DNA from 2 places in the Bacillus sp. EB106-07-01-XG149 genome. Region 1 is predicted to be linked to the other one. Evidence: a T-box and tRNA genes for the amino acid it is inferred to sense, from the RefSeq annotation. Region 1 holds a T-box; the other holds one or more tRNA genes.
The links. A T-box is a leader RNA that pairs with one kind of tRNA and senses whether it is charged. The one in region 1 lies ahead of metG (methionine--tRNA ligase), so its partner is inferred to be a tRNA-Met.

Region 1 (15,396 bases):
TAACAGCGTACTTTGTAGCTATATCATCGTTAGCGATGAACATTATCCCGGTACACCAAGTTTCAGACGATATTTTACTGTCTTCTGTATTTGGTGGTGTAATCTGCGGAGCAGCTTCCGGAATCATATTCCGATTTGCTTCTTCAACAGGTGGCTTTGATGTTGTTGGATTGATTGTAGCGAAACATCGAGATATTTCAATTGGAGCAATCATCTTTGGATTCAACTTAATCTTACTTGTTGCAGCAGGATTTATTTTCGGATGGGATATTACACTTTATACGTTAATTAGCCGGTTTGTAGTCAGCAAAGTTATCGATGCTGTGCATACGAAACATATTAAATTAACGATAATGACAGTTACAGAAAAAGGCGAGGAAATAAAAAGCGCACTATTGCATCACGGCATACGCGGGGTGACAATGGTAGATGCTGTCGGCGGCTATACAAACCATAAGAAAAAAATGATTTACACTGTCGTGACTCGCTATGAGTTAGGCGAAATGAAACGTATTATCCGTCAAGTGGATAACAAAGCATTCATGAACATTACTGAAACAGTTGAAATTGTCGGCCGTTTCAAACGCATATAAAAAAGGTTAATACATGAAAGGGCATAACATATTAGTCATATATAATATGTTATGCCCTTTGTTATTCAACTAACGCACCCTTTAGCATAATAAAATCACGAAGTTTATTACTACAAATCGGAGGATAGCATTCCGTATACAATGCTATCTGTCCATTCATTTTTACTCCAAAAATCTTGTATGAAATGGGCTTCCTTTCTCATGCCTATTCGTTCACACAATTTTTGTGAAGCTGTATTACGTGCATCAAGATTAGCTTGTATACGATGTACATGAAATTCATTAAATAATTTAAATACCAAACTACTTACTGCTTCTGTTGCCAAACCTCTCCCAGCTACTTCATTTGAAAAACTATAACCAATCTCAACAGTGTCTTTCATATTTGTGTACCATACGGATAAATCACCAACTACTTTAGTCTTGTATATAACTGCCAAACTTAATATTGATTCTTCAGTAAGTACATTATTTGCTAGCTTCTTATTAAATCTTTTCTGCATGTCTTCATGAGTCCACTTATTATGTAATAGGAACTTACATGTATCATCATTATTATAAATAGCAAATACATCCTGTAAATCAGTACTCTTAAAAGGTCTAATTATTAATCTTTCTGTTGTGATCTCCAAGTTAGCTCTCCTCCCTTACATTCATGCTACAAAACATTTTTTATAGTATTTAAGCCTCCTTCTTAGATCTCACCTTGATTACATATTTCATCATAATAAATTAAAATCCTTCTTCCACTAAACTGCATTGTTAATGGTATTTCCTTGCGATTTTTATTTTTTACACTTATTACAAAATCAGATAATTCTATTATTGTGGCCCTAAATGTGTTATAATGAAAGCAGACTCACAAAAAAAGAGTATATAGACTTGGAAGTTTCTCTTATTTTTACAAGCAAAAAGAAACGAGCAGTCAGGTATATTTCAAACACCATACACGTAACGGTTTAAAAAACCGATCATCTTAGTTATTCTTCCATGATCTTTTTATAAAAAGATACGTACAACTAAAATTCACTTCAATATACTATACCTACCTTTTTGACTTCCAAATCATCTTATTACATAAGGAGATGAACATATGAATCAATATATAAGATATACAATAGCTGTCCTGTTTGCTATTATCGGCGGAACAATCTGCTTCTGGACAAACACTCAGCTTGGAGAGAATATTATTTTTAATGGAATCGAAACGCTTGTAAGCGCTTCAATTTTAGGTGGATACATTTACTTCCTCTTCAATCCAGAAGAAAATGCACAAAAAACAATGTTATTAACAATGATCGGAATCGTTGGCGGATGTATTTCCTACTCAATGACTAACTATACATTACCACTTCAATTAAGCTCAGCTTTCTTCCACGGTCTATGGACTTGGTTCATTGCATTCTGCCTAGCAGACGTATTCAACCTTTTACAAGACAATGAAGAAGAGAACGGTCGCCAAATTGAAAGTAACTCGTAAGCTGGAAGATACTCTTCCAGCTTTTTTGTTTTGTTACTCTTTCCTGTTCATACCCCATCACTAAAATAAAAAGAAGCTACCCCCACGGCAACTTCTTTTCCACATACCCCATTCAGTATTCACTAAAATATATCAACGATTTTTTAAATATATCGATCATTTCTCCACTTATATCGGCGATTTTTTCATTATATCGACGCTTCGACACAGGATATCAACTTACCGACATCCTTCGACACTCAAAGCGTACAACATACCCTATCCCCCAAGCAATTTACTGCCGAACTCTACGATTAAAAAGATAACTAATAGGATCGCGAGTATCTTTAATGCCACATATGCTACTTTAAAAACAGCATAAATGAGCAAGACTATTAAAATAATCGTTAAAATTTCCATCTAGAATTCCTCCAAGCTTTGCTCTTCTTATCTTATTTTACTCGCCACAGACTTTTTATGAAACGGCAGAAGACGACATAGAAAAAAGAGGATACCTTACCCATCGTAAGATACCCTCTCTTTCAACTGCTCAAACCATTCTCTCTCTAATTGTAAATATCCCAGTTCATTCTTTTCAGCATTCTGTAATTCTTTATCGGCTTTCTTCATATACATACGGGAAGCTTCTAAATCATTCTCTGCATATGTAACAATTGCTTGTGCTCGATAATACCCATGTAAGTCTATTTTTGTAATGGCCTTCCAATGTTCCTTCGCTTCTTGCAGAGAAAGACGATCCATCTCATAAAGAGCTTTATATAAAAGATACCAACTATGAAAACTACTAACGAAAAATTTATTTTCTTTCGTTACAGGGAGTTTCACGATTTGTTCTACATACGGTATCGCTTTTTCCATTCCCTTTTGATCCGACCGGGCAAGGAAGACAAGCATAAGTCCGCTCATGATCTCTCTTATACTTTTATGTTCTTTTATTTTATCTTCGGTAAGTTCTACTAATCTCTTATCCCAATCTTTCGGCCTCTTATAACTAAATAACTCACTTGATACTTGAATATTATATAAATGCTGCCTCGCCTTTCCATCATCTTTAATTAAAATGAGAAATTGCATACCATCGCTCATAAGTGTTCCTTTTATCGGCACGATTGTAACCGCAAAAATGATAAAATGGAAAACAGAAAAATATAACAGATATTGATAATAACTCACCATGTATATGTAACCAAAAGTAATACCAAATAGGAAACTTGTAATTGGCCCACCTAAAGTCATCCATGCCCATTTTTTCGAAAGGTTCGGTGTTACTATAGAAGGCGGTATTAACATTGCCACGCCTCCGAAGTACGCCCATAATTTATTTTCTCGAATACGTACTTTCCCCTTCTCTTTTTGAACAGTAATAGGCCCTACTGTCATAAATTTAAATGTCAAACCACCCATTACGCCGAATATGACATGTCCTAACTCATGAATGATTACCACTAACAGAAAAATAGCCAATAATACCCATATGTTCAACATTGTTTCTAATTTTCCAGTTCGGATTACTCCGTATAAAATGGACAGAATTAACGCCACTGTCAGTGAACCAGCTGGCCTTCTTAAAATATCCACCTTTTTCTCCCCTTAATAAATCATTTTTCTATGCATTTCGTACATGAATTTTCCAAGATGCAATATCCAAATAAATGAGATTAAGCCAATTAATACAAAATCGATATCACTAGCCGCTGTATATATAACGGCAGCCCACCATACATATGCTAATATTGTATTCGTAAATTCATACGCTTTATATCCAGCCTCATGCACAATGTGCTTTAATCCTTCATCTGCATTTTTCGTCCACATTTTCATAGATTCTATATACGTTACACCTTGTTCAGGATATAGCTTGTTATAACGATTTTTTGTTATGAGCCCGATAACCACTACAATAGTTAAACAGAAGATAGAAGCTACTAAATTCCACACTGCAAATGAAACATTTGTATCCTGCAACAGTGCACGTCTACATGTAATAACTGCATATACAAACCATGCCTGCGTAACTATATCACCTACACGTAAATATATACTTATAATGCCTAATTTTCTGCCTTGTACGCTCTCTTCTTCATCGCGTGCCTCCGCTAACATACGTGTATTCTTCCAAGTGTAGTACATCATTAAAATTCCAAAAATAGTACATACACCTATAAATGTATTAGATGATAATTCTCTCGGTTCATCCGAGAGTAAATTTAAAGCTATATAAGATGTTAAAAAGCCACCCATCATACTTAATGCTATTTTCCCCACAAAATCAAATTGTTTTTTTCGTTTACTCTTCATCATCCTCTTCCCCCTCCACTAACGCAAATATTTCCTCCACCGGTACTTTGAAAATGTGTGCGATTTTTAACGACAATACAATAGATGGTGCATAATCCCCGCGCTCAATTAAACTAATCGTTTGCCGTGATGATCCTATCGCTTTCCCTAAATCCCCTTGTGATAAACGATGCTTTGCTCGCAATTCCCTCACTCGATTTTGAAGCTTCATGTCTTCCCTCTTTTTCATTTATTTAATTAAAATTGTAAATAACATCTTTATTTTTGTCAATTATAATTGTCATTACGACTATAATAATTGACAAAAATAAAGATGTATTATGATGAAAATAACTTATATAATGAATGTGAAATATTAAACAAAGGAGGTTCCATATGAAGAAAACATCTACCTTTTCTTACATTCTTACTAAGCTTACAGCAGCTTTATTATTATTTTTATTACTTATTAGCACGCTTCTCTTAACAACTAGTCAACAAACATTATATAGTTTCTTAGCTGGATTACGAGAACTACTATATGTTCCCTTCGTTCCTATTCTTGCGGCATATGCAATTTTTTGTTCTATTTGCATCGATAAATTGAAATTAAAAACATATACAAGACTGAAGACATTATGCCTTTATATTTTTTGCGGCTATTTATTTTCTCTTCCATTCCTAATGTTTAAAGAAGCTAGTCTAATACAGTTCTTGTTTCTCGGATCAATTGGAGCAGTGTGTTCTCTTTTTTTCTACTTATGTGCAGTTATAGCAACAAAACTTAAGTGGATACAATATGTCGTGCCAGGCATTATGCTTATTATATTTATCACAATCAACTTTATCGATCTAGAAAAGGTTGGAACATCAAAAGAACAATGGCTCGAAACAAAAACAGAAAACTCTTTCGAAGCATCTTTTCAACATTTTAGTGGTGAACATAAAGTCCCCATTGAACTAAAACGAGGTGACATATTAGAATTTACCATTGAATCACGAGCTGAAAATCCGGATGGCTACATGGGAGCCGTAAAAATGGCTAGTGAGTTTCAAGAGGAAGAAAATTATTTAGCTTCAAACGGTCCTAATGCATACCAATTTGCAGCAATTAAGACGGGAACGTATTACATTATAGTTAATGGCAATAAGTTAAAAGGAAAGTTGAGAATAGATTGGAATATAAAATAAAAAGGCAGTGCGTTTGCACTGCCTTCCTAAATTTTGACATAGAATGGATTTCATATTAACTTGCGTTTTGTAACAATACTCGTTTCAACTGTTTGCGGAAACGAACACCTAACGTAATTGCTACAATCACAATCACTCCAAAAATAATTTTACCGATGTGACCTTCTAACACTCCAAAAATATCATGTAAGTTGCCACCTAACCAGTAACCACCGATTAAGAAGAATGATACCCAAAATAGAGCACCTGAGTAAATTGTAATTGCAAAACGACGGAATGGTAAGTTAATAATTCCTGCAAAGTATCCTGTAAAATGACGTACACCAGGAATAAAGAAACCGATAAAAATCAGGAAGTATCCATACTTATCAAACCACATTCTTGTTAAGTCGATTTTTCTTTGTGTTAAAAATACGTATTTCCCATACTTTTGAACAAAGGGCATACCTAATTTATTTCCTAAAAAGTATTGAATTGTCATTCCTACACTTGTCCCAATAAAGGATAGGATAATTAAAATCGGTAAACTTAAATCGCCCTTCTGCGCTAAAAATCCTGCATATGCTAACGTTGGCTCTCCCGGAAAAGGAAGTGCAATATATTCTAACAGCAAACCAACAAGTACAACATAGTACCCGTATTGCTGAAATAATTCATGAATCCATTCCATGTCATCTCTCCTTTCAATCACGTACAACTTCTTACTATTATTGTATAAAAAAATTGTCGAAATAACTATCACAATAGCTTACATTTTTATTACATTTTTGTAAGGCTCACACTAAAGTTTTCTGTTCTTTATTTACTTCTATGTACGTTCATTTAAAAACAACTTAACAAATATATACCGTGAGAAACCTGGCCTTAATATACATTTTTCATCCAGTTTTTAACACTTAAAAATCACCTTATTTCGTTCTCAATAAAAAACCACTACAAACTCATACTAACTTCATATTAGCTTCATATACGTATTGTAAGATTATAGCGGAATTTGTTGAAAAATTTAACTAATATATTACTAATCATTAAATTGAATAAATATAAGTCGCTTTTCGAAATTAAAAAAAGGGTGAATAAGAAATGGAAGCTTATAAAATGCACGATTTTATTAATACAAATGTTGAATCTCACCAAAATGAAACCGTTTTTAATTTACACATATGTGAAACAAGTGAATTTGACGTAAGTTTAACAAAATCTACAACACTGTCTTTTATCGTTTCAAAAAAGAACATTAAGATTGTTACGAAAAAATGGATTAATTCAAATCAAGAAAGCATGATTGGTAAAAGTTACATCATTCCAACGAAAGCTTTCCACTACTTCTTACCAATTATTTCTGAAACTGAAGATGAGCTAAATATTCAAGTTCAAAGTTTTGGACTACATGGTGAACTTTTACTAAATGAAAGATTACTTATTGATAAAAACAACAAACAAAATCCAAAGATTACTACCTTCTTTGAAACATTAGATGAAAATGTAAATAAAGTATTACGAGGATTGCAAATTCAGTGTATGTAAGACTATTACAATAGTAAAAAGGAGAATATAATGAAAAAACTATTATTAAGCGCACTATTATCATTAGGATTTTTAACTATTCCATTCACAAATGCTGAGGCAGCTACAACGAACGATCAACTGATTGTAAACACGCAGTTAAATAAAATGGATTATTATCAAAATGGAAAATTTATAAAGAGTTTTACTGTCGCTACTGGAAAAGCAGCTACTCCTACACCTAAAGGTACTTTTCAAATCGTAAATAAAATTAAAAATCGTCCTTATTATACAGGCAAAATTAAAGGCGGCGATCCACGTAATCCACTTGGTGACCGTTGGCTCGGACTAAACATGGCAGGAACTTACGGAACAACTTATGCGATTCATGGTACGAACAATAATCAGGCAATTGGCAAATGGACAACACTAGGTTGCATTCGTATGTATAACAATGATATACACTGGTTATTTGAGCGTATTCCCCAGCAGGCTACTGTCACTGTAAAATAACCTAACAACACGATTTACGTGTAGCCAAGAATTTTATATCTTGGCTTATTTTATTTCTTCATTTACAGTAGCAAAACAACTGTATTTACATATATAATAGGGATAGATTGTATTAAGTAACATCTAAACATTGATAAACATGGATATTAAAATTATACAGTTATAATATTTTATAAATTTTACAATACATACTATAATAGAATTACTGTAATTCTTAAATATTCAGTTTCACTAAACAACTCCCCTTGCTACTTTCATGATTATTTTATGGCGGGGGCTTATTATATGTATAAACAATCTGAGTCATCGGAAAAATGATGAATTCGAATATTGCAGTAAAAAGCGTTATTTAGGAGGTGTTACTATGACGCATATACTGGTGATTGAAGACAACCCAGATATACAAGAACTAATTCGTGAATTTCTAATGGCACAAAACTTTACCGTTGATGTCGTTGGCGCTGGAACAGAAGGCATTCTTCTTTTCCAAAAAAATTCATACGATCTTGTCCTCCTTGATGTGATGTTACCAGATATAGATGGCTATAGTATTTGTAAAATTATGCGAGGACAATCTGATGTACCGATTATTATGTTAACAGGCTTACATAATGAAGAAAGTGAAATTAAAGGATTTGAATTAGGTATTGATGACTATATTACGAAACCGTTCCATTACACCGTATTTATTAAACGTGTAGAAGCTGTATTAAGAAGGGCAGCAACGAAGGAAGCAGAAACTGCAACTATACTACAATTCCGTGAATTGATGTTAAATTCTACAGCATATGCCGCTTATGTTCATGGTAATCAAATTGAATTAACAACAAAGGAATTTGAAATTATTTATACTTTACTGCAAAATCGGGGAAAAGTATTATCAAGAAGTGATTTACTGAATAAGGTATGGGGCTATGAACATTATGGTGATGTAAGAGTTATAGATACACATATTAAAAACTTAAGAAAAAAATTAGGGATTCCTTATATTAAAACGGTGAAAGGCATTGGCTACAAAATCGAATCGTAGCACAGACAACATCACCAAAAATATTTTCATCAAAACCTTATTATTTTGTATTCTTTTATCACTTTGTCTTTATCAAATTATTTACTTCCTAGCTTCAAACTACGATAAAGAACGTTTTGCAAAAGAAAATGGAGCGCTGTCTACAGAACAAGCGGATTCAGACAAACAAAACGACCAAAGTAAAACGAATCAAAATAAAGCTGTATCACAGGGAGACATTTTTAATTTCCAATCTTCTATTATAGATTATAAATCACTCTCTACAGCTATCAATCATCTTTTGCAGCCTAGCCAAACTGCAAAAGCAAAAGAACATACACAAAGTAGTACGGGGAAAAATAGCACTTCTGCTCCACTTACAGAGATGGAAAAGCAAGTCGCTACTAATGATGCCTTACATAAACAAAATGCAGCAAGTAAAACAAATGATGCACAAGATAATCCAAAATTAACAGATGTACTGCAGCAATTAGCTCCACATATTGGCGCGACAATGCTTGCATTATCTTTACTCGGATCTTTAATTTATACAAAACTAATTGCCAAACCTTTTCAATTTATGAGCGATGCTTTAAAAGATATTATGAATCTTGATTTCTCAGATAAAAAGCTACTTAACAAAAATACAGACCAAACTGATTTTAATTTACAAGTAGCTGCTTCACAGGTCCCAAATATCGTGAAGAATTTACATGCAAGCAATCAAGATTTAAGAAACGAGCTCAAGAGAGAACAACAATTAGAACAATCTCGTAAAGAATTTATGTCTATGGTATCCCATGAATTAAAAACACCAATCGCAGCCGTTATGGGACAACTAGATGGCATGATTCACGGAATTGGAGCTTATAAAGATAGAGATAAATATTTAAAACGTTCCTATGAAATGATGCAAGATATTAACATATTAACGGAAAAAATGTCGGAATTATCCAAAATACAAAACCCTCAATTTAAACCTGATTTAAAAGTTATCTCATTAACTACTATTATTGAGGATGTTATGAAGAAAGTAGATTACTTTGTATCTGTAAAGCAATTAAATGTTCAATCTAACATTAAGCAAGATGTACAAATTTTAGCTGACCCTAAATTTATTCAAACTGCTATTTTTAACATTATTTCAAATGCAATTCATTACACAATTGACCATCAGCATGTATATATAAAGCTTTATGAAAAGCCAAACGGTTACGCATTAGAAGTACTAAATACAGGTTCACAAATAGATGAAGATAAACTTGCCCATTTATTTGAACCATTCTATCGCGCAAACCCTGACAAACACGGCTTAGTACAAGGTAGTGGTCTTGGGTTATACATTGTAAAACAAATACTAGATAAGCATCAGTTTCCTTATGGGATACAAAACACACCTCAAGGTGTAAAATGCTCCATTGTATTTCCAAAAGCAATGTAAAAACCTACTACAATTTCATACCCCAAATTCATACTTCGTATGAGTGGCGGAATTTTGTAGAGTGTCTTACTCTGTTTCGTTCGCCCGTTGTCCTTATTTGGATAGCGGGCGTTTTTTATTATTTAAAAGGAGGATTTTCATGGAGAAATTTAAGTATTCATTACTTGTTTTATTCGGAGCTTGTAGCTACGGCGTACTTTCAACGATTTTCAAACTCGGATTCATTGATGGATTTTCAGCACATCAACTATTAGGAGGACAATATGTCTTCGGATGGATTGGGCTTCTTCTGCTCGTTCTTTTCGTTTCACGTCATAAAGTAACAAAAAAGCAATTCTTTTCCTTACTAACAGTTGGCACAACAATGAGTATGACTGGTATCTTCTACGCTATTTCTGTAGAAGAACTACCAGCATCTATCGCTGTTGTCCTACTCTTCCAGTTCACATGGATTGGTGTAGTTATAGAAGCAATCGCTAATCGAACATTACCAAGCCGTGAGAAAGTTATATCTATCATTATTTTATTTACTGGAACATTGTTTGCAGGCGGTGTCTTTGAAGGTCTCGGACAAAACTTTTCCACGAAAGGTATTATCTTTGGTCTATTAGCCGCTGTCTCTTTTTCATTCTATGTTTTTGCAAGCGGGCGTGTTGCTACAGAAGTTCCGCCTTATACGAAAAGCTTTCTTATGACAACAAGTGCTACTCTTATCGTATGCCTATTCTTCCCGCCAACCTTTTTAACGGATGGTGCCCTGCAAACCGGTCTTTGGAAATACGCTTTCTTCCTCGGATTGTTCGGCGTTGTCGTACCTGTCATTTGTTTTTCAATTGGTGTACCGAAAGTAGGAACAGGACTTAGTACAATACTAGGAGCAGCTGAATTACCAACGGCCATTATCGCTTCTATTACACTTGTACATGAAGTCGTAACCTTCATGCAGTGGATTGGGATCATCTTTATACTACTTGGCATTTTCACCCCTCAGCTGCTTACGGCTAGGAAAGAAAAGAAACATAGTAGCGTGCATAGTGCGTAACAAAAGACCTTTCATTGATTTGAAAGGTCTTTTTCTCTATCTCACTTTACTGCTCCATATAGCTTTTCTATCTCATGCTCGATTTGTTTTACATCGATTCGTTCAAATAGTGGCTGCACACTATCAATTCTATTCGGCAACGTGTTTTGAGGCTCCCAATTTCGGTTCACAATCGATAACGTGTTTCTAACTCTTTCACTTGAAAATGGTAAAAACGGTTCAAGGAGATTTGCAAAATTAGCGATAAGATACACACAGTTATAAATCGTTTCTTCGCATGAAGCTGGATCATCTTCTCGTTGTTTCCAAGGCTGCCTCTCATCAAAGTATTTATTTGCAAAACGTACGGCATCAAATATTGTTTCTAGCGCCACCTTAAATTTAGTTTGCTCAATCAACTCTCCTACATTTATATATAATCCTTCTACCTTCTCTTTCAGCTCTTCATTAATAATTCCATTCGGCACAATGCCATCATAATATTTTTCAATAAACTTTAATGTCCGGTTCACAAAGTTCCCGTATGCACCTAACAATTCACTATTATGACTGTAAATGAATTCACGCCATGAAAAATCAGTATCACGATTTTCTGGTGCATTTACTGTTAAAAAGTAACGAATAGAATCTGGATTGTAACGTTCTAATATGTCAGGCACCCATACTGCCCAGTTTTTACTCGTAGATAACTTTCTTTTTTCAACTGTTAAATATTCATTCGAAACGATATGACGAGGAATGGCTCCTTCTCCTATTCCAAGCAATACCGCTGGCCAAATGATGGAATGAAATGGAATATTATCCTTTCCGTGCACATAATATGTTTTCGCTTCTCTATCCCAAAACTCTTGATCATCTTTCCCTGTTTCTTCAGCCCAATGTTTACTCGCCGAATAATATCCTGTCACTGCTTCAATCCATACGTAAATTTTCTTATCTTCATACCCTTCTACTGGAATTGGTACCCCGATTGGTAAATCACGTGATACGGCCCTATCTAGTAATCCTTCCTTTACATATCTCTCTGTTAGTTGAATCGCATTGTCACGCCATGCCCCTGTTTGCTTTGCGATTTCTACAGCCCTTTTAATTTGCTGCTGAAATGTATGCAATGCGAAATAGAAATGCTCTGTTTCCTGTATCGATGGCGTACTACCACATAACTTACATTTCTTTTCTAGCAAATCGAGTGGATCTAAAATAGCTGCACACGCATCGCATTGATCTCCTCTTGCTGCTTCATGGCAATGTGGACAAATGCCTTCTACATAACGATCAGGTAAAAACTGCGTACATGCTTCGCAATACGCTTGTTCCACTGTCCTTTTATAAATATAATCTTCTTCTAATAAACGTAAAAAAACTTTTTGAACAGTTTCATGATGGTGCTCGCTATCTGTACGTGTATAGCAATCATACGTAAAACCAAGTTTATGAAAACATCGCTGGAATTCTTCATGATACTTATCAGCAATTTCCTTCGCCGTCACACCTTCTTGTTTTGCCCTAATTGCAATCGGTGTTCCATTACAATCACTTCCCGAAACATACAACACATTCTCACCTTTTGCCCGGTAATAACGTGCTAAAATATCTCCAGGTAACAAACTCGCAATATGTCCAAGATGTAACGAACCATTTGCATACGGCCAAGCGCCTCCAATAAAAATACTCATCTTACATTCCTCCTTTTAAATATAAAAAAGCCCCGCCCTTATCTTAAAAAAGATAAGGGCGGGGCTTTATAAACAGTCGCGGTACCACCTTATTTCGCCAATTACTCACATAATTAGCCTTAACAAGTACGGAGCTATATGCTCTTATACTGTGGTTTTGATAACGAGTACCAACTCTCGTCACCGCCTACTATTATCATTTGATAAGTTCAGGACGAAGCTCAAAGGCCATTGTTCAAATGAATATTCTTGCTTCTTCTCAGCTACCGAAGCTCTCTGGACAGAATGATTTCATTCTACTTTTCCTTTTCAACGCTTTTATATATAACACGTATTTTACGACTTAATTGCAGAAAAATCAAACTTAAATTCAAAAAGAAAAGGAAATCCCCTTCTCCTGCAGAATAACTATACGTTCACAAAAGGAGTGATACGATTGAATCAAAAACAACTAAGCACACGTAATGAAAAAAGCTGGAATGCAGCTGCTTATGAAGCTTGGACGAATCGCCACGGGGCACCAGCCGATTATGCAAAAAAGCTTATGAAAGATCCCGTGCGCGAAGTAGAACACTATTTACCTTACATACAATCTCCAAAAGGAAAACGTATTATTAACTTACTCGGGTCAAAAGGAAATAAAGCCGTTGCTCTCGCTCTTTTAGGCGCTGATGTAACAGTTGTTGATATTTCAGCAAGTAATGCAAAATATGCAAATGAACTTGCGGAAGCAGCAGGTGTCTCTATCCAGTATGTCGTTTCTGATGTACTAAATGTGCAGCTCTCCGAATCATTTGATATCGTATTACTGGAACTTGGTGTACTCCATTACTTTCTAGATTTAAAACCGCTCTTTCAAAAAATTGCTACCATGCTTAAAGGAGATGGAACGCTTATCCTTCGTGACTATCATCCTGTTTACACGAAATTATTAGGAGTAGACCACCCATCATTTCGGGCCAATGGAAATTATTTCGATGAAGAATTGATTGAAGATGATGTGGCTTATAGCATCCTTCTTACAGAAGCGCAGAAAGAATCATTGCCTAAAACAACCATCCGTCGCTGGACGCTAGGAGAAATTATTACAACACTTGCACAAGAACATTTTAAAGTTGAAAAACTAATTGAAGAACACGGGTCTCATCAAAGGTGGGTCTTCCCTCCTACTGCACCGGAAGGAATTGAAGAACATATACCAGGTCTATATACATTAATTGCGACAGCATGCAAAAAAGGATCCCTTCACGGATAGGATCCTTTTTGCATGCTCACGCATATAAGTTGAGGTTGGAGATTACCATAATTCTGTAGAATAGGACACAAGATATTTCAACATTTCGTCTCTGACTTACGTCGTCAAAAAGGGGTATGACCAACATAACGAAGAGTAATGTTACAGTTGATAGTGATAATCGTTATCAACTAATTAGAAGTATACATGATGTTATTTCAAATTACAATAGCATTTCTCATTTTTATTTATGAACTTTTTGATATACAAATGTATACATTTTAAGAACATTTACTCATATTAATCTGCCATCTTCCATTATCTGCTATAATTTTCATTGAACAGATTAATAACTTCATAATGGTGTTTTTATTAATGTCGTTCTTAATATTTATAAATCATAATAAATAGTTTTTAAAGGTAGGGATAACGATGAAATATGTTAGTATTCGCAAAAAACTACTGTTCACACTCTTAAGCATTTCTTCTTTATTTAGTATTGCTCTTATTGTTATTCTTTCATTCGCTATGAACCAAGCAAGCGAAATTGAAACGTTAAAAAATGATGTATCTAAACGAGCAACAATTTTAAAAGAACGTGGTGATTGGTTCCAAGCACAAGTTGCCGGTTTACAAGAATATTTACTGTCACATGATCAAAAAGGATTGGATAAATTCAACCGAGAAGGAAAAAAACTTGCTGATACTAGAGAGAAAGTAACAAGTGATAAAAAACTCCCAGAAGGAATGAAAGAAGCGATTTTAATGGGAGCAAAATGGCGAAGCGTCATAGATAATGAAGCCCTCCCTCTCGCTCGCGAAGGAAAATGGGACGAAGCATCCAAAATCGCTTTAGCTCAAACCGATTATGTAAACAATCTTTTAAGCCGTTTTACTAAATATGCAAATGAAGAAAATGATAAACGTGACGCATTAATTGCTGACGTAGAGTCTTCTTCATCTCTTATTCAATATATTATTTTCTTCTCTCTCATTACATGTACGTTAACATCTATTTTATTAGCATGGTGGTTCTCTGGTAAACTCGTTAAACCGATACGACAAATTGATGAGAAATTAAAAGAATTAGCCTCTCAAGATGGCGATTTAACTGCTAGATTACACGTAACGAGTAAAGATGAAATTGGTGATATCGCCAATTCCTTTAATCAAATGCTCGCTAACTTACAACGTATCATAAAACAAGTGCAACAAACATCAACAAGTGTAAAAGAAGCGTCTGAAAATGTGTTTATCGAAACCACTGCTTCTATGGAAAATACAGCAAAAACCGAAGAAACTATGAATGCTCTTGAGTATAATATTCGTTCACAAGTTTCAAGTATCGAAGAAAGTTCAACTGCAATGGACGATATGACAACGAGTGTTCAGCGTATTGCAGAATCTGCCTCCTCTGTTGCTAGCCTAGCTGTT
Region 2 (15,396 bases), on a different contig from region 1:
AGTGTTATCAGAAGTTGCAGAGAGGCGTCTGCAAGCCATTAAAGAGTTCACAGAGCTTGGGTCAGGTTTCAAAATTGCGATGAGAGACTTATCCATTCGTGGTGCAGGTAACTTGTTAGGAGCCGAACAGCATGGATTTATTGATTCTGTCGGATTTGATCTATATTCTCAAATGTTAAAAGATGCAATTGAACAGCGTAGAGGAACAGATGGGGTTGAAAATACAGTTAATGTTGAAATTGATTTAGAAGTAGATGCATATTTACCAGATGCTTATATTTCAGATAGTAAACAAAAGATTATGATGTATAAACAGTTTAGAGGTGTTTCTGCAATTGAGGATATTGAAGAGTTGCAGGAAGAGATGATAGATAGATTTGGTGATTACCCGCAAGAAGTTGGTTACTTATTGCAAATTGCAAATATTAAAGTATTGGCAATGAAAGAACAAATTGAGTTAATTAAGCAAAATAAATTTGAAGTGACAATTCTGTTCTCAGAACAAGCAAGTCAAAATATTGATGGCGGAAAATTATTCATGCTTGGAAATAGTTTTGGACGTATGATTGGTCTAGGAATGGAAGGATCGCAATTGAAAATCGTAATGAAAACAAATGGTTTAGAGACATCGAAGTGGTTAACAATTGCTGAAAATTTATTAAAAGGCCTACCAGATGTAAAAAAAGAAGTCATAAATGCCTAATATAAGATAAAAAAATACAATTCGGCGTGCATAGAAGAACTAATGTGTAAAATACTATGTCTAACAGTTGGTGATTTTTACATGAACAGGTAAATTCACCACTTTGATCATCAGTAGAAAGTGAGGCAGCATTAGAATGAAAGCAACTGGAATCGTACGTCGAATTGATGATTTAGGTAGGGTAGTAATCCCGAAGGAAATTCGTAGAACTTTACGTATTCGAGAAGGAGACCCACTAGAAATATTTGTTGATCGCGATGGAGAAGTGATTTTGAAAAAATATTCTCCAATTAGTGAACTAGGTAATTTTGCAAAGGAATATACGGAAGCTTTATACGATAGCTTAGGACATAATGTGCTTGTATGCGATCGTGATTCTATTATCGCAGTAGCAGGTGTATCTAAAAAAGAATACTTAAATAAAAGTGTTGGCGATTTAATTGAGAAGACAATGGAAGAGCGTAAGTCTGTAATTATGACAGATGAAAGCGAAATTTCAATTATTGATGGAGTAACAGAAAAAGTGAGTTCCTATACAATTGGCCCGATTGTTGCGAATGGGGATCCAATTGGAGCTGTTGTTATCTTCTCTAAAGAGGCTATTATAAGTGAAGTAGAGCATAAGTCAGTAAATACAGCTGCAAGCTTTTTAGCGAAACAAATGGAGCAGTAAGGCTATATCGAATTTGAGAAGTAGCAATCTTTCCTAATTATGATATTTCTTCTTGAGAAATCAAATATTTGGAGATATATGTATATTGAATGAAGGTAGCGCTTTGCTACCTTTTTTCGTTGAACATTTCTATCGTTGCGCGAACGTATTATTACTCGTGTAGGCAAGGAAGCTTGTCCTTTTCTTTATGATATAATACGAGGGGTGAGAATAGAAAAAGGAGTTTTCTTGTATGGAATCGAAGAAGTATCAAGCCTTTTGGCGTGGGGCTATTATATTAACAATCGCAAGTTTTGTTACAAAGGTATTAAGCGCTTTTTACCGTATTCCATATCAAAATATAGCGGGTGATATTGGTTTTTATATTTACCAACAAATTTATCCGTTTTATGGATTTTGTTTAATTTTAGCTACTTATGGGTTCCCCATTATAATTTCAAAAATGGTTGCGGAACGATTAGAGCGAGGGAAACAACAAGAAGCAGAAGAAATTATCTGTGTATCTTTTTGGTTTTTATTAGGAATTGGTTTCGTAGGCTTTTTTACATTGTTTTTTGGTGCCGAAGCAATTGCAACAGCCATGGGCGATATACACTTAGATAAGTTATTACGTGTTATTTCATTTTCATTCATATTGATGCCGTTTTTATCTGTAGCAAGAGGATATTTTCAGGGATTCAATAATATGATGCCAACAGCTGTTTCGCAAGTGATAGAACAAACGATTCGTGTTTCTATTATTGTATTTTTATCTCTATTCCTAATTGCTCGCGGATTTGATTTATATACAGTCGGTGCAGGCGCTATGTTAGGTTCAATCGCAGGTGGACTGATTGGGATTATCGTACTTGTACTTTATATGCGTCATGACTTTCGTTCTATATTTTTCAAGAGTGTAAAGAGAATTAAGGGAAAAAAGAGGATCATTAAAATTCTGTTTTGGCAGGGATTGGCGATTTGTGTTAGTAACTTAGTACTTATTTTTATACAAATGGCTGATTCTATTTCCTTCTATTCCTTACTTATTGGGGCAGGAGAGCAAGCTGAAAGTGCAAAGGTATTAAAAGGTGTTTATGACAGAAGTATCCCGCTTATGCAATTAGGTACTGTCGTGACAACTTCTTTCTCATTGTCGCTTATTCCAATTATTACAGCGGCGAAGGAAAGAGGAGATCTTTCCTTTATTCGAGAAAAGGTAAAGTTAGCAATGAAAATAACATTTGTTATTGGATTTGCAGCTGCCATTGGATTAACTTGTATTATTCAGCCTACGAATATTATGTTGTTTGAAAATAGTGATGGGTCAGATGTTTTATCCATTTTATCTTTATCTATTTTATTTAGTTCATTGTCGATTACAACTGCGTCTATTTTGCAGGGGTTAGGACAAACATTAAAACCAGCAATATTCGTTATATTTGGGGGTTGTTTAAAGTTAGCTTTAAATTATACATTAATGCCGTATTTTGGTGTGAAGGGAGCTGCAATTGCAACACTAGTTGCGTTAATTGTAATTTCTGTGCTAAATAGTGCATTACTTATGCAAGCTGTATCCGAATCGCTTATCGATAAGCGGAATATGTTAGGTGTAGTTATTAGTGGTATCGGTATGGGATTTGTATTAATAATATTTATACGTGTGATGCAACTGTCTGGATTAGTAATTGATACAAGGCATAGAGGAATTGCAACACTTGAGGCATTGTTAGGTGTAGCTATCGGTGGATTAACATATGTGTTTTTAATTTTAAAATTACGTGTATTTACAAAAGCGGAAATAGGAACCGTTATGAAAAAAGAGAAAAAAGAAGGTTCATTGAAGAAGAGTGGATAGAGGTGGCAGGTTGTGAGTGGAATCATTACTATTTTAGGATTAGGTGCTGGTGAGTTAGATCAGTTAACGATGGGTGTATATCGAAAAATAAAAGAAGCAGATCACATGTTTGTTAGAACGAAGGAACATCCCGTTATAGAAGAGTTGGAGAAAGAAGGTATACAATATACAGCCTTTGACGATGTATATGAAGCGCATGATACATTTGAAATTGTATATGAAACAATCGCGAATACATTGCTAGAACAAGCTGAAGGCACAGAAATCATCTATGCCGTGCCAGGGCATCCGCTTGTAGCGGAAAGAACAGTTCAGCTATTGTTGGAAAAAGGCGAAGTAGCGAATGTTGAAGTGCGCATTGAAGGTGGACAAAGTTTCCTTGATCCTATGTTTGCGAGTTTAAAGATTGATCCGATTGAAGGATTCCAATTAATTGACGCCACATCATTTGAAAGAGGACAATTAGAATTACGTCAACATTTAATCTTTTGCCAAGTATATGACGCATTTGTTGCATCTGATGTGAAATTAACATTAATGGAGATGCTATCAGATGATTATGAAGTGTATATTGTAACAGCTGCAGGGACTTCATTTGAACAAGTTAAAAAGGTGCCGTTGTACATGTTAGATCATGAAACAGAGTTGAACAATTTAACGAGTGTATATGTACCACCAGTTAAAGAACGTGCGTCCTTGTATCAACAGTTTGATGTGCTTAGAGAAATTATTGCAGACCTTCGTGGACCGAATGGTTGTCCGTGGGATAAAAAGCAAACACATCAATCTTTAAAGAAGTATTTAATTGAGGAAGCTTATGAAGTGTTGGAAGCGATTGATGAAGAGGATGATGATCACTTAGTAGAAGAACTGGGTGATATATTATTACAAGTTATGTTGCATGCTCAAATTGGGGAGGACGAAGGTTGGTTCTCTATAGATGATATTATTCGAACTTTATCTGAGAAAATGGTTCGCCGCCATCCGCATGTATTTGGGAATACGGATGTAAATAATGCTGATGAAGTAATTGCCAATTGGGAAGAAATTAAAAAACAAGAAAAAGGATTCGTGAAAGAATCTGTTTTAAATGGGGTTCCAAAAAGTTTGCCACAATTACTACGCGCCTATGAAATCCAGAAAAAAGCTGGCAAAGTTGGTTTCGATTGGGTTGATGTACAACCGATGATAGAGAAAGCCTTAGAAGAATGGCAAGAGTTCCAGCAAGAAGTTACAAATATGGATGAGGCGAAAATGTTAGGTGAATTTGGCGATTTACTATTTGCGTTTGTGAATATAGCTCGTCATTATAAAATAGATCCGGAAGAAGCGTTACGTTCAACGAATGAGAAATTCGTCGGTCGTTTCTTATACATGGAAGAAAAGGTAGCTGAAATGAATAAAGAGATACAAGATTTATCATTAGAGCAGTTAGATGTTTTATGGGAAGAGGCAAAACAAACAGAGCGTTAATAGGGGGATTTGATATGCGTCTAGATAAGTTTTTAAAAGTATCACGTTTAATTAAAAGAAGAACATTAGCGAAAGAAGTAGCTGATCAAGGAAGAATATCAATTAATGGTCAAGTGGCAAAAGCGAGTTCAGATGTGAAAGTAGCTGATGAATTAACAATTCGTTTTGGTCAAAAAATAGTAACTGTAAAAATAAACGAATTGAAAGAAACGACTAAAAAAGAAGATGCAACAAATATGTATAGTTTAGTTCGTGAAGAAAAAGTAAAGGCTGAAGAAGGCTTGTTCTAAAATCAATTATCCCTTCATACATTACTATTAGCTAGTATAAATCTATGGGGGGATTTACGTGAATAATGGTTACTCACCTACGTCTTCTAATCAACAAAATGTTTCGGTAGAGCATGATATTATTATGCGTGGCAGGCGTGTAATTGATATTACCGGTGTAAAGCAGGTAGAGAGTTTTGATAGCGAGGAGTTTTTACTTGAGACCGTAATGGGTTTTTTAACAATTCGTGGTCAAAATTTGCAAATGAAAAATTTAGATGTAGAAAAAGGTGTTGTATCGATTAAAGGGAAAGTTCATGAGATGCTGTATATTGATGAGAATCAAGGGGAGAAAACTAAAGGATTCTTTAGTAAGTTGTTTAAATGAGCCTAACAATTCAGTTGTATACGATGCTCTCAATGATCGGAATGGGTGCTTGGATTGGAGCGTCTTTAGATACATACCAACGATTTTTAAAGCGGCAAGAACGTAAACGTTGGCTTGTATTTATACATGATATACTATTTTGGATTGTCCAAGCATTATTCGTTTTTTATGTATTGCTTCTTGTAAATGAAGCTGAACTACGTATATATGTATTTTTGGCATTATTATGTGGTTTTGCGGCATATCAAAGCTTATTGAAAGCAATATACATGAGACTGTTAAATTTTCTCATCTATATTTTTATGCGAACAACACACTTTTTTGTTCAAATTATAAAGCTACTCATGATAAAACCTGTTATTATTATAGCGCAGCTATTTATTGCATTTATATTATTCTTATTTCGTATACTGCTTTCAATTGGACATGTGTTATGGAAAATGGTGATTTGGATATTACTTTTCATATGGAAAGTTTTTTTCTGGCCTGTTCGATTTATTGCTTCACTCATATGGAAACTTCTCCCTAATCGTGTTAAACTTTTTATAATGAAACATGTAGGGTTCCTGCAATATATAGCAAAATTGAAGGGACACATCTTCCAATTATGGGAGCGTATAAAAAAGAAGTTAGGGGGACCTCGGAAATGAGGGAACTGAGACAAAGAACAATCGAAAAACAGAGTCCAAATCCTGTTAAAGAGCATATAATACAAACGGATGAGAACAGGAAGCGACTTTATCGCCGTTTAGCGGTTTTTCTTGTCTTTGCTTTTACAATTATTGCGAGTATTAGTGTAACGTTTTATCAACAAAACAGTTCCATTAGAGCAAAAGAAGCAAAAGTTAAGGACATGAAAAAAGAACTGGATTCATTAACGAATAAAGAAAAAAGTCTAAAAGACGAAGTTCAAAAGTTAAATGATGAAGAGTACGTATTAAAGATTGCTAGAAGGGATTATTTCTTCTCTGGAAAAGGGGAGATAATTTTTCCTGTTTCTAAGTAGAGTATGTCTTATTGACACTATATTTTAGGATTATATATAATAAAGTAAAATTTGACTTTTTAACCACTAAGGAGGAGCATTTTTTTTATGTCAATCGAGGTAGGCAGCAAGTTACAGGGTAAAGTAACAGGTATTACAAATTTTGGGGCTTTTGTGGAGCTGCCAGAAGGCTTAACGGGTCTTGTTCATATTAGTGAAGTTGCTGATAATTATGTGAAAGATATTAACGATCACTTAAAAGTGGGCGACCAAGTAGAAGTAAAAGTTATTAACGTTGAAAAAGATGGTAAGATCGGTCTATCTATTAAAAAAGCGAAAGAGCGCGAAAAAACAGAAGGAGATCGTCCACGTGGTGAATACCAACGCGGTGGCGGTGGCGATCAACAACGTTCTGGACGTCCACAACGTAATCGTTCTTTCAACAGAGATAACCGTGGCGGCGGTAACGAACGAGCTCCAAAAGAAACATTCGAGCAAAAGATGGCACGTTTCTTAAAGGACAGTGAAGATCGTTTAACTTCTTTAAAGCGTAACACAGAATCTAAACGTGGTGGCCGTGGCGCACGTCGCGGATAATAAGAACGTTTAATTCTTAGCATATAGAGAGGTACCCAGGGCGATTGCTCGGGGTGCTTTTTTATATGTGAAAATATATTTTTAAAAAAGTTTTCAAGATGTGTTGACTTTAAAATATATCTGAGGTAAGATACTAATTGTCCGTTAAATAAGACGACATGGCGGTGTAGCTCAGCTGGCTAGAGCGTACGGTTCATACCCGTGAGGTCGGGGGTTCGATCCCCTCCGCCGCTATATTTAATTTAACGGCCCGTTGGTCAAGTGGTTAAGACACCGCCCTTTCACGGCGGTAACACGGGTTCGAATCCCGTACGGGTCATCCTAAAAAGATCATGCAAATTTGCATGATCTTTTTTTATTAAATAAATTAAGACATACAACACTTCTACAAAATCACCCTATATTTTCTGAATGTTCAATTAAAGTAGCGGGAATAAATTACATACCGTGTATATATGTAGAGTTATTTCGAATAAAAAGTCGAACGATTATAAAAGTGAAAACTGTTGTTTTGACAAAAATCCCAATAATCATCTTTTATAATGACAGTAATTAAACTATGCAGGTGGTGTTAAAAATATGCCTAAAGCAGGAAGGAATACTATGAATACAAGTGCATTGGCAATAAATGAGAGTCAGCTTGGAGCAGTAAAGTGGACGAGTAAGTTGCGAATGAAGTTTGAACAGGTTTTCTTTAGATGGGGATTTATTATTGTTGTTATTGGTTTTCTTTTGGGACGAGCATATATATTAACAAACATTTTACCGTTTGCACTGCCGTTTTTTGCTGCTGTTTATGTTATGAAGCGGGATAAAATGCCGCTCGCGTTCTTGGCTCTTATGGGGGGCGCCCTTTCAGTTTCGATAGATAATTTATTCTTTACCTTTGCATCTATTTTTACATTCTTCATTTATAATATCTTCTTTAGTCGGTTTACACGTAAAACTGTTGGACTTGTTCCATTCCAAGTATTTATCTCCGCATTAACCGCACATTTAGTTGTCGTATATTTCGCGCAACAAACTGTCACCATGTACGATTTACTCGTTAGTACGATTGAGGCAGGGCTTAGCTTCGTATTAACTATGATATTTTTACAAAGTGTTCCGCTTTTAGTGGAACGAAAAGGTAAGCAACAAGCGCTAGAGACAGAAGAAATCGTTTGTTTAATTATATTACTAGCATCTGTTTTAACAGGTACAACAGATTGGTTTGTATATGACGCTTCTATTCAACATATTTTTACTAGGTATTTAGTGCTTGTGTTTGCATTTATCGCGGGGGCTGCTACAGGATCTACAGTGGGGGTCGTCACTGGATTAATATTAAGTTTAGCGAATGTCTCCAGTTTGTCTCAACTTAGTCTACTTGCTTTTTCTGGGTTGCTTGGTGGTTTGTTAAAAGAAGGGAAGCGTTTAGGTGTTAGTTTAGGTTTATTAATTGGGACAAGCTTGATTACGCTATATGTAGATAAGCAAACAAACATTGTGACAACTTTAATTGAATCTGGTGTGGCGATTGTGTTCTTCTTATTAACACCGAAACTTGTTATGGATCGTATTGCTAAATTCATGCCAGGCACACAGGAACATTCGCAAGATCAACAACAGTATTTAAGAAGGATGCGTGATGTTACAGCGAATAAAATTAATCAATTTGCCAATGTATTTGCTGCTTTATCTAATAGCTTTTCTGTATATGGATATGTGGAGGAGGACGATAAAGAGACAGAGGCGGATTTGTTCTTAAGTACAATTACTGCAAAAACATGTCAAACATGCTTTAAAAAGGACCAATGCTGGGTAGTTAATTTCGACAAAACGTACGATTATATGAAACAAATAATGAGTGAAACGGAAGAGGGGACGTTGCAGCATAATCGGAAGTTAGTTCGTGAATGGGACAAGCATTGTGTGAGAGGGAAGAAAGTGACGGATTTAGTAGCGGGTGAATTAGATCACTTCTATGAAGGACAAAAATTACGAAAACAAATGAAAGAAAACCGTAGAATAGTAGCGGAGCAACTATTAGGTGTATCAAAAGTTATGGAGGATTTTGCTAAGGAGATCCAAAGAGAACGAGAAAATCATCAAGTGCAGGAAGAACAGATTATGCAAGCGTTTCGTGATTTTGGCGTAGAAGTAGAGCATGTTGATATATATTGTTTAGATAGAGGAAGTATTGATATTGAAATGTTGATTCCAGTTGCATCTAATGAACATGGAGAATGTGAAAAGTTAGTTGCGCCGATGCTTTCTGACATTCTAAAGGAAAATATTGTTGTTAAACATGAAGAAAAATCTTCTTATCCGAACGGCCACAGCTTAATATCATTTGGTTCGGCAAAAACGTATTCTCTTGATACTGGGTTGGCCACAGCTGCAAAAGGCGGTGGGTTTGTTTCTGGTGACTCTTATGCGATGATGGATTTAAGTGTTGGTAAATATGCACTTGCAATTAGTGATGGTATGGGAAATGGGCAAAGAGCTCATATGGAGAGTAAAGAAACGGTAAAATTATTACAAAAAATACTTCAATCAGGCATTGATGAGGAAATAGCAATTAAATCTATCAATTCTATTCTTTCTTTAAGAACAACAGAAGAGATGTTTACGACGTTAGATTTAGCTATGGTGGATTTGCGGGATGCGAGTGCGAAATTTTTAAAGATTGGATCGACGCCGAGTTTTGTTAAACGCGCGAATAATATTTTGAAAATTGAGGCAAGTAATTTGCCGATGGGGATTATTGAGGATGTTGAAGTTGATGTAGTAGGTGAACAATTAAAAACGGGCGATATCCTTATTATGATGAGCGATGGGATTTTCGAGGGAGCGCAACATGTAGAAAATCATGAACTATGGATGAAACGAAAAATTAAAGAATTACAAACCGAAGATCCGCAAGAAATTGCTGATATCATTATGGAAGAGGTGATTCGCTCTTGTGATGGTTATATAAATGACGATATGACTATCGTTGTGGCGAAAGTGAAGAAAAATATGCCGAAGTGGGCTACGATTCCAATTGTAGGAATGCAGGCACAATAAATTTTAAGTGTGATGTTTCTTTATCACTGTTGCTTTCTAAAAACCTAGGTGGATGCCTAGGTTTTTTTACTTTAAAAGATAATGTTATTATTTTTGTGAATATGTACGGATGATGTAAGATAAAAATGTAATTTTTGTATATCTTTTTTTTGCACAATGTTTGTAAAAGTTGTACCATTATAAACAAGGTAACTAACGTTGCTGTTCTTGTTTAATGAAAGGTGATTACGAAGTTGAAAGATACATTTGTTGAAAAGGTAGATGACTTTGTAAAGCAGCATGATGTATTAAAGGAACGTTCAACAATTGTTGTAGGGGTTTCTGGTGGTCCTGACTCTTTGGCTCTTCTATATTATTTGTTAGAAAAAAGAGCAGCAAAACAGTTCGAAATTGTAGTGGCACATGTGGACCATATGTTTAGAGGTGATGAATCTCATGAGGACCTACAGTTTGTGCAGGACCTTTGTAAAGGGCTGGGAGTTATTTGCGAAACGATAAGGATTAATGTGTCGCAATATCAACAGCAACATGGAATGAATGCACAGGTTGCTGCTAGAGAATGCAGATATGCATTTTTGGAAAGAATAATGAAGAAATATGATGCGAGATATGTAGCTCTTGGACATCATGGTGATGATCAAGTAGAGACGATTTTAATGCGCCTTGTACGAGGGAGTACTCCGAAAGGATATGCAGGAATTGCAGTGAAGCGTCCTTTTCATAATGGATATTTAATTAGGCCGTTACTTGGAGTAACGAAGGAAGAGATTGTTGATTACTGTAATAAGCTAAAAATAATTCCCCGTATAGATCCAAGTAATAAAAAGGAAGTATATACAAGGAATCGATTACGTAAATATGTTCTTCCTCATTTGAAAGAAGAAAATTCACAAGTGCATGAGAAATTCCAAAAATTTAGCATGCAGATGCAAGAGGATGAGGCGTATTTGCAGGAATTAGCTTTTGAGAAAATGAATAAAGTAATTACAAAAAAAAGTGATAAACAAATTAGCTTATCAATTCCTGCCTTTGAATCCATGTCTATGCCTTTACAAAGAAGAGGGATTCAACTAATATTAAACTATCTTTATGAATATAAGATTCCATCTTCTCTTTCCTCTATACATATTGACAAAGTGATCGAGTTTTTTAAGCGGACACAACCTTCGGGTTCACTTGATTTCCCAGGTGATTTAAAAATTGTTCGTGCATACGAGGAGTGCAGCTTTGGATTTAAACAAGAAATTGTTTCTCCTTTTTTACAAGATTTATCAGTGCCCGGGACAATTACGCTATCGAACGGGGATAAGCTTGTAACAGAGGTGAGCGAAGATATACCAAGTAACATGAATGAAACAGTATTTGTTGCTAAGTATAATGATATATCATATCCACTTCGTATTCGTTCTAGAGAAAATGGAGATCGCATGTCAATACAAGGTATGAATGGCACAAAAAAGATAAAAACTATTTTTATTGAAGCAAAAGTACCAAGAGAAAAAAGAGAAGAATGGCCGGTCGTTTGTGATGCAAGTGGGAATATTATTTGGGTACCCTTGTTGAAGCGATCTGCGTTTGCTATCTCGAAAGAGACGGCAAAGAAGGATAAATATATGATTATTCACTACAAAAGCAAGGAGTCTTCCGGGAGGATAATGAAATGATGAATCAAGATATCGAAAAAGTATTAATTTCTGAAGAACAAATACAAGAAAAGGTGCGCGAATTAGGTGCGGTTATTGCAGAGGATTATAAAAATACAATACCTCTTGCGATTGGTGTATTAAAGGGCGCAATGCCATTCATGGCAGATTTATTAAAGAGAACAGATACATATCTTGAAATGGATTTTATGGCTGTATCTAGTTACGGTCACTCTACTGTTTCAACAGGCGAAGTGAAAATTTTAAAAGACCTTGATACTTCTGTAGAGGGTCGCGATATTTTAATCGTTGAAGATATTATTGATAGCGGTCTTACGCTAAGTTACTTAGTAGACCTATTCAAATATCGTAAAGCGAAGTCTGTAAAAATTGTTACGTTATTAGATAAGCCGACAGGCCGTAAGGTAGATTTGAAAGCGGATTATGTTGGGTTTACTGTTCCACATGAATTTGTTGTAGGGTATGGATTAGATTATAAAGAGCAGTACCGTAATCTTCCTTATGTAGGAGTATTAAAACCAAGTGTTTACTCAAATTAATTAAATACAGGCGTCACAATTGTATAGGAAAGTTTTTCTATGTTACGATTTACTATAGTGTTTATGCCGTGAGAGGAGGTTAGGAATGAATCGTATCTTCCGTAATACCATCTTTTATTTACTGATATTCCTAGTAGTAATTGGAATCGTGAGCTATTTTAATGGTTCGACACAAAAAACGACATCAGTTAGCTACGATAAATTCATTACTAAACTAGAAAAAGGTGAAGTGCGTAATGTGCAACTTCAACCGAAAAATGGTGTATTTGAGGTAAAAGGACAATTTAACAACTCTAGCCAAGGAGAACAATTTGTTACTTATGCACCAAATACTGAGGAATTACAAAAGAAAATTAATGACAAAGCGCAAGGTGCTGAAGTTAAGTATCAACCAGCAGAAGAAACAAGTGCTTGGGTAACGTTCTTTACTTCTATCATTCCGTTTGTCATTATCTTCATTTTATTCTTCTTCTTATTAAACCAGGCTCAGGGCGGCGGTAGCCGTGTTATGAACTTCGGGAAAAGTAAGGCGAAGTTATATAATGACGAAAAGAAAAAAGTTCGTTTCAGAGATGTTGCTGGAGCGGATGAAGAGAAACAAGAGCTTGTTGAGGTAGTTGAATTCTTGAAAGATCCTCGTAAGTTCGCTGAAGTTGGTGCCCGTATTCCGAAGGGTGTTCTATTAGTAGGACCTCCAGGTACAGGTAAAACTTTACTAGCACGTGCCGTTGCAGGTGAGGCAGGCGTTCCATTCTTCTCTATCAGTGGTTCTGATTTCGTAGAGATGTTCGTCGGTGTCGGTGCATCACGTGTACGTGATTTATTCGAAAATGCAAAGAAAAATGCTCCTTGTATCATTTTCATTGATGAAATTGATGCAGTAGGACGTCAACGTGGCGCAGGTCTTGGTGGTGGCCATGATGAGCGTGAGCAAACGTTGAACCAATTACTTGTTGAAATGGATGGATTCGGTGCAAACGAAGGTATTATTATCATCGCTGCAACAAACCGTCCTGATATTCTTGATCCAGCGTTATTACGTCCAGGTCGTTTTGACCGTCAAATTACAGTAGATCGTCCAGATGTAAATGGCCGTGAAGCTGTGCTGAAAGTACATGCTCGTAATAAACCGCTTGATGATCATATCAACTTAAGAGCAATTGCAACTCGTACACCGGGGTTCTCTGGTGCGGATCTTGAAAACTTATTAAACGAAGCTGCTTTAGTGGCTGCGCGTCAAGATAAGAAGAAAATTGATATGAGTGATATTGATGAAGCAACGGATCGTGTTATTGCAGGTCCAGCTAAGAAAAGTCGTGTTATCTCTGAAAAAGAACGTAATATCGTTGCATTCCATGAAGCTGGCCATACTGTAATTGGTGTTGTCCTTGATGAAGCAGATATCGTTCATAAAGTAACAATTGTCCCTCGTGGTCAAGCTGGTGGATATGCAGTAATGCTTCCGAAAGAAGATCGTTACTTCATGACAAAACCAGAGTTACTTGATAAAATCACTGGTTTACTTGGTGGTCGAGTAGCTGAAGAGATTGTGTTTGGTGAAGCAAGTACAGGTGCTCACAACGACTTCCAACGTGCGACTGGTATTGCAAGACGTATGGTTACGGAATTCGGTATGAGTGATAAGCTTGGACCGATGCAATTCGGTAGCTCACAAGGTGGTCAAGTGTTCTTAGGAAGAGACTTCCATTCAGAACAAAACTACAGTGATGCAATTGCACATGAAATCGATGTGGAAATGCAAACTATTATAAAAGAATGTTATGCTCGCGCGAAACAAATTCTTACTGAAAAACGTGATAAGCTAGATATTATTGCGAAAACGTTACTTGAAGTAGAAACGTTAGATGCAGAGCAAATCAATCATTTATATGATTACGGCAGATTGCCAGAGCGTCCAACATCTTCAGATGATGTGAAAGTAAACATCAATATGAAGAAGGACGATGAAGAATCAGAAGATAAGTAAGAGATGAAGGAGTGACGATGGTCACTCCTTTTTTTATTTGTGGAACGAAATGAAGTAGAAAAAAATTTAAGTAAATCTGGTATTAAAAATTGAAATAGAGTGTAATCTTTTTGTAAAATGATGAGGATAGAAAAGCTGATTATATAAGTATGTGTGATATGATGTTTTTATAAGTTTTATACATATTGCACAAATATAGATTAAATAAGATAAGTGGTGAGAATATGATTTTTGTATTGGATGTAGGGAACACAAATGCTGTGCTAGGCGTGTTTGAAGAGGGGGAACTTCGTCAACATTGGCGCATGGAAACAGATCGTCATAAGACAGAAGATGAATATGGAATGCTTGTAAAGCAGTTGCTTGAGCATGAAGGTCTTTCGTTTGAAGATGTGAAAGGTATTATCGTGTCTTCAGTCGTACCACCAATTATGTTTGCTTTAGAGCGCATGTGTGAAAAGTATTTTAAAATTAAACCGCTTGTAGTAGGTCCTGGAATAAAAACGGGGCTAAATATTAAATATGAAAATCCACGTGAAGTAGGCGCGGACCGAATTGTAAATGCAGTAGCAGGAATCCACTTATATGGAAGTCCGCTTATTATTGTCGATTTCGGTACGGCTACTACATATTGTTATATTAACGAAGAAAAGCATTATATGGGTGGAGTTATTACGCCGGGAATTATGATTTCAGCAGAGGCTTTATATAGTAGAGCGGCAAAACTTCCTCGTATTGAAATTACAAAACCAAGCAGTGTTGTTGGAAAGAATACGGTAAGTGCGATGCAATCTGGTATTCTTTATGGTTATGTTGGACAAGTGGAAGGTATTGTTAAGCGTATGAAAGAGGAAGCTAAACAAGAACCGAAAGTTATCGCAACAGGTGGATTGGCGAAATTAATTTCAGAAGAATCGAATGTAATTGACGTTGTAGATCCATTTTTAACATTAAAGGGTTTGTATATGTTATACGAGCGTAATGCAAATTTACAGCATGAGAAAGGTGAATAAATGAGTATGAAAGATTATTTAGTAAAAGCGTTAGCGTTTGATGGGGAAGTGCGTGCATATAGTGTACGTACTACAAACACAGTAAGTGAGGCGCAAAGACGTCATGATACATGGAGAACAGCTTCAGCGGCACTTGGTCGTTCTTTAACTGCAGGTACAATGATGGGCGCGATGTTAAAAGGTGACCAAAAGTTAACGATTAAGGTAGAAGGTAATGGTC

Region 2: it has a tRNA-Met gene. The T-box ahead of metG (methionine--tRNA ligase) is inferred to sense a tRNA for this amino acid. The anticodon was not compared.

Annotation. Positions count from the first base shown of each region.
Region 1 covers NZ_JBYTDP010000005.1:327,208-342,603, reverse strand. Annotated here, with positions in the region: gene AC3WTA_RS21445 (YitT family protein) at 1-593, shown strand, start outside; gene AC3WTA_RS21440 (GNAT family N-acetyltransferase) at 704-1,225, opposite strand; gene AC3WTA_RS21435 (DUF3938 domain-containing protein) at 1,687-2,073, shown strand; gene AC3WTA_RS21430 (DUF3985 family protein) at 2,332-2,472, opposite strand; gene AC3WTA_RS21425 (M50 family metallopeptidase) at 2,569-3,651, opposite strand; gene AC3WTA_RS21420 (DUF3169 family protein) at 3,664-4,371, opposite strand; gene AC3WTA_RS21415 (helix-turn-helix transcriptional regulator) at 4,361-4,582, opposite strand; gene AC3WTA_RS21410 (hypothetical protein) at 4,747-5,541, shown strand; gene AC3WTA_RS21405 (DedA family protein) at 5,597-6,211, opposite strand; gene AC3WTA_RS21400 (DUF3978 family protein) at 6,625-7,068, shown strand; gene AC3WTA_RS21395 (L,D-transpeptidase) at 7,099-7,560, shown strand; gene AC3WTA_RS21390 (response regulator transcription factor) at 7,925-8,590, shown strand; gene AC3WTA_RS21385 (sensor histidine kinase) at 8,568-10,010, shown strand; gene AC3WTA_RS21380 (EamA family transporter) at 10,150-11,052, shown strand; gene metG (methionine--tRNA ligase) at 11,094-12,728, opposite strand; T-box leader at 12,780-13,050, opposite strand; gene AC3WTA_RS21370 (class I SAM-dependent methyltransferase) at 13,165-13,983, shown strand; gene AC3WTA_RS21365 (methyl-accepting chemotaxis protein) at 14,395-15,396, shown strand, end outside.
Region 2 covers NZ_JBYTDP010000015.1:23,336-38,731, forward strand. Annotated here, with positions in the region: gene mfd (transcription-repair coupling factor) at 1-703, shown strand, start outside; gene spoVT (stage V sporulation protein T) at 840-1,376, shown strand; gene AC3WTA_RS28075 (putative polysaccharide biosynthesis protein) at 1,609-3,210, shown strand; gene yabN (bifunctional methyltransferase/pyrophosphohydrolase YabN) at 3,223-4,683, shown strand; gene AC3WTA_RS28085 (RNA-binding S4 domain-containing protein) at 4,698-4,973, shown strand; gene yabP (sporulation protein YabP) at 5,032-5,340, shown strand; gene yabQ (spore cortex biosynthesis protein YabQ) at 5,337-5,990, shown strand; gene divIC (cell division protein DivIC) at 5,987-6,346, shown strand; gene AC3WTA_RS28105 (S1 domain-containing RNA-binding protein) at 6,434-6,922, shown strand; tRNA gene AC3WTA_RS28110 (tRNA-Met) at 7,083-7,156, shown strand; tRNA gene AC3WTA_RS28115 (tRNA-Glu) at 7,170-7,241, shown strand; gene spoIIE (stage II sporulation protein E) at 7,502-9,973, shown strand; gene tilS (tRNA lysidine(34) synthetase TilS) at 10,207-11,637, shown strand; gene hpt (hypoxanthine phosphoribosyltransferase) at 11,634-12,176, shown strand; gene ftsH (ATP-dependent zinc metalloprotease FtsH) at 12,262-14,163, shown strand; gene AC3WTA_RS28140 (type III pantothenate kinase) at 14,388-15,176, shown strand; gene hslO (redox-regulated molecular chaperone HslO) at 15,183-15,396, shown strand, end outside.